2 regions of the Paenibacillus sp. G34 genome follow, and region 2 is predicted to be linked to the other one. Evidence: a T-box and tRNA genes for the amino acid it is inferred to sense, from the RefSeq annotation. Region 2 holds a T-box; the other holds one or more tRNA genes.
The links. A T-box is a leader RNA that pairs with one kind of tRNA and senses whether it is charged. The one in region 2 lies ahead of ileS (isoleucine--tRNA ligase), so its partner is inferred to be a tRNA-Ile.
Positions count from the first base shown of each region.

Region 1: it encodes a tRNA-Ile, which carries the amino acid that the T-box ahead of ileS (isoleucine--tRNA ligase) is inferred to sense. The anticodon was not compared.

Region 1 is NZ_CM166469.1:5,515,564-5,517,763, forward strand. It holds rRNA gene AC1VYS_RS25035 (23S ribosomal RNA) at 1-1,004, opposite strand, end outside; tRNA gene AC1VYS_RS25040 (tRNA-Ala) at 1,209-1,284, opposite strand; tRNA gene AC1VYS_RS25045 (tRNA-Ile) at 1,306-1,382, opposite strand; rRNA gene rrf (5S ribosomal RNA) at 1,416-1,532, opposite strand; rRNA gene AC1VYS_RS25055 (16S ribosomal RNA) at 1,639-2,200, opposite strand, start outside.
Region 2 is NZ_CM166469.1:4,309,891-4,312,090, forward strand. It holds gene ileS (isoleucine--tRNA ligase) at 1-1,079, opposite strand, end outside; T-box leader at 1,185-1,474, opposite strand; gene AC1VYS_RS19710 (DivIVA domain-containing protein) at 1,532-2,041, opposite strand.

The DNA of each region.
Region 1 (2,200 bases), 1.2 Mb from region 2:
CACTCACTGTCTGACTCCCGGAAGTAAGTCTATGGCATTCGGAGTTTGACTGAGCTTGGTAACCCTTGCGGGCCCCGCACCCAATCAGTGCTCTACCTCCACGACTCTGTTTTCCGAGGCTAGCCCTAAAGCTATTTCGGGGAGAACCAGCTATCTCCGAGTTCGATTGGAATTTCTCCGCTACCCCCACCTCATCCCCGCATTTTTCAACATGCGTGGGTTCGGGCCTCCAGTGCGTGTTACCGCACCTTCACCCTGGACAGGGGTAGATCACCCGGTTTCGGGTCTACGTCCACGTACTATGTCGCCCTATTCAGACTCGCTTTCGCTGCGGCTCCGGCTCTTCACCTTAACCTTGCACGGGAACGTAACTCGCCGGTTCATTCTACAAAAGGCACGCCATCACCCCTAAAACGGGCTCTGACTTTTTGTAAGCACACGGTTTCAGGTTCTATTTCACTCCCCTTCCGGGGTGCTTTTCACCTTTCCCTCACGGTACTGCTTCACTATCGGTCGCTAGGAAGTATTTAGCCTTGGCAGATGGTCCTGCCGGATTCATACGGGGTTTCACGTGCCCCGCACTACTCGGGATCCGTCTCGGAGGGAACAGACTTTCAATTACAGGGCTTTTACCTTCTTTGGCGGGCCTTTCCAGACCTCTTCGCTTAACCGGTTCCTTTGTAACTCCATGTGAGACGTCCCACAACCCCAAAGAGCAAGCTCCTTGGTTTGGGCTTCTCCGCGTTCGCTCGCCGCTACTGACGGAATCACTATTGTTTTCTCTTCCTCAGGGTACTTAGATGTTTCAGTTCCCCTGGTATGCCTCTACATAACCTATGTATTCAGTTATGAGTAACTGGATATTACCCCAGCTGGGTTTCCCCATTCGGACATCCCCGGATCAAAGCTTGCTTACAGCTCCCCGAGGCAGTTTCGTTGTTCGCCACGTCCTTCATCGGCTCCTAGCGCCTAGGCATCCTCCGTGTGCTCTTAGTAGCTTAACCAGGTCGCTCGTGTTCGAGCTGTCGCTTCCCTTGTTTTGGACTACGTCCAAAGCCAAAAGTCGCTCCATTTCGATCACTCGCTCCAGCAATCTACCGTTTTTATTGAAACTTGTTGAACACAAGTTCAGCTAAAAAGGAATGTTCTAATTCGCGTTTGTTTCGTTTCGATATCTAGTTTTCAAAGAACAAACTTAAAAATCTTTTTGGTGGAGCCAAGCGGGATCGAACCGCTGACCTCCTGCTTGCAAGGCAGGCGCTCTCCCAGCTGAGCTATGGCCCCATATTATATTAGATGAAGAAATGGTGGGCCCTGGTGGACTCGAACCACCGGCCTCACCCTTATCAGAGGTGCGCTCTAACCAACTGAGCTAAGGGCCCACATTATATTTTTTTGAACCCATAATGGGTTACGCTTGGCGGCGTTCTACTCTCCCAGGACCCTGCGGTCCAAGTACCATCGACGCTGAAGGGCTTAACGGTCGTGTTCGGGATGGGAACGTGTGGAACCCCTTCGCTATCGCCACCAAACGTTCGAGAGTTTGAGCTCTCAAAACTGAGCAACGAGTGAGTAACTAGCCGACCTGGCTAGATTTAAAATTTGAATGTCTTCGTTGCAGAAGACGATTCTCCATAGAAAGGAGGTGATCCAGCCGCACCTTCCGATACGGCTACCTTGTTACGACTTCACCCCAATCATCTATCCCACCTTCGGCGGCTGGCTCCTTGCGGTTACCCCACCGACTTCGGGTGTTATAAACTCTCGTGGTGTGACGGGCGGTGTGTACAAGACCCGGGAACGTATTCACCGCGGCATGCTGATCCGCGATTACTAGCAATTCCGACTTCATGCAGGCGAGTTGCAGCCTGCAATCCGAACTGAGACCGGCTTTGCTGGGATTAGCTCCATCTCGCGATTTCGCAGCCCGTTGTACCGGCCATTGTAGTACGTGTGTAGCCCAGGTCATAAGGGGCATGATGATTTGACGTCATCCCCACCTTCCTCCGGTTTGTCACCGGCAGTCTATCTAGAGTGCCCACCCGAAGTGCTGGCAACTAAATATAAGGGTTGCGCTCGTTGCGGGACTTAACCCAACATCTCACGACACGAGCTGACGACAACCATGCACCACCTGTCTCAACTTTCCCCGAAGGGCACCTGATGCATCTCTGCTTCGTTAGTTGGATGTCAAGACCTG
Region 2 (2,200 bases):
TTTACAAAGCGACCTGCAAAATCAGTCACTTCTGCCACAAACTTACCTTCCAGATCAACCATGTTTACAAAACTAATGCCATTCTCGCGACATACACGGTAGTCATCCTCACCATGTGCAGGAGCCAAATGAACGATACCCGTACCGCTTGCATCCGTTACAAATCCTGCACCAAGCACGATGTTTGTTTTCTCTGCCTGTACATAGTTAAATGGCGGGCTGTACGTTTTACCGACCAGGTCCGCACCTTTCAGTGAACCGATGATCTCATACTCGCCTTTGCTGTCTTTCATTACTTTCTCCACCAGATTTGTTGCCATGATGTACACTTCATCGTTCTGACGTACACGGGAATAATCCATTTCCGGGTTCACAGCAAGAGCAACGTGTGAAGGAAGTGTCCATGGTGTTGTCGTCCAAGCCAATACGAATTCGCCGCTGTCTTGCAGCTTGAATTTCGCAGTTGCACTCAGGTCTTTAACGTCCTTGTATCCTTGTGCAACTTCATGCGAACTCAGTGTTGTCTGGCAAGAAGGGCAGTATGGACTTACGCGGTGACCGCGGTACAACAAACCTTTCTCATGGATCGTCGCCAGGATGTTCCACACACTCTCAATGTAGTTGTTGTCGAGTGTGATGTACGGATTATTCATATCCGTCCAGTATCCAATACCTTCCGTCAAGTCGCGCCACTGCTGCTCGTATTCGAATACGCTCGCTTTACACTCGTTGATAAATTTCTCCACGCCATAATCTTCGATTTCCCACTTGTGGGAGATACCCAACTTCTTCTGTACACCAAGCTCTACAGGTAAACCATGTGTATCCCATCCTGCTTTACGTACGACGCGATAACCCTTCATTGTGTTGTAACGACCCACAAAGTCTTTGATTACACGGCCGAGAACGTGACCGATATGTGGTTTACCGTTCGCTGTAGGCGGACCTTCATAAAATACAAAGTTTGGCTTACCCTCTCGATTCTCAATGGAGCGTTTGAACGTATTCTCCGTTTTCCATTTATCTAATACACGTAATTCTCGTGCGCGTGCTTTCTCTTTGACATCCACTCGTTGCATGCTGTTCAACTTCCTTTCTTTTGTTAAGATGAATTGATGGAAAAAAAACCACCCGTTCTGCTCATTCCGCTCACCGTTTTGGGACACAAAAAAACCTCGTCCCTGGAAAGGGACGAGGTTATGCTCGCGTTACCACCCTAATTCTGTTCATCACAAACCACATTCAGGTTACCTGAGTATGCTCTGTCATCAACAGCGCTTAAGCCCCGCTAAACTGATGCAGGGTACCGTTATAACGTACGGTTTACGGTTCAGCTTACACACGGCATTGCATTACCGCTTCAGCGTCACTTCTCCGGGGAGATATTCGGCTATAACTCATCCGTTGGTTTGCACCAGACACCAACTCTCTGAGGGATGAGATCATAACGTACTGAGCCCGTCATGGAATCACTATTCAATATGAATATAGTTATAGCTTCTTTACCCGCAAAAGTCAACCGGGCAGCAGACTAATAAATTTCTTTCATCTCCCGCTCACGGTCACGCACTTCCTGCTCACGGCTCTCCAGTGCTTCCCAACCATCCTGTGTCAACAGTTCAAGCTGAGCTTCAACAAGCGTGCGGAAACGCGCGCGATAGATCGAAGCCTGTTTCTTCAGCTCTTCCACTTCCAACGCAATCTTACGTGATTTACCAAGGGCTTCGTTAACGATTCGGTCTGCATTTTTCTCTGCTTCCTTCACGATTAACTGAGCTTCCTTCTTCGCGTTATTCTTCACATCATCAGCAGCTTCCTGTGCAATGATGATCGTTTTGCTAAGAGTTTCCTCGATGGTAGCAAAATGATCCAGCTTCTCCTGAACGGACAGCAACTGATTGCTCAGCTCTTTGTTCTCGCGGATGACGCCTTCGTAATCTTTGATGACTTGATCCAGAAATTCATTGACTTCATCCTCGTCATACCCACGCAAGCGTCGGGAGAATTCCTTGTTATGTATGTCCAGCGGCGTTAATGGCATGCTGTCCACCTCCTGTAAAAATTCCTTCTCACGTTTAGAGAAGGTTTGCAGCATATGGGTTCCACCCAAGTGAGCCCTATACAAGATGCCGGATCTGGCAATCTGTACGGAATACAAGTTCTGTCCTCACATGACATGATCAGAGATCCAAATATCTTG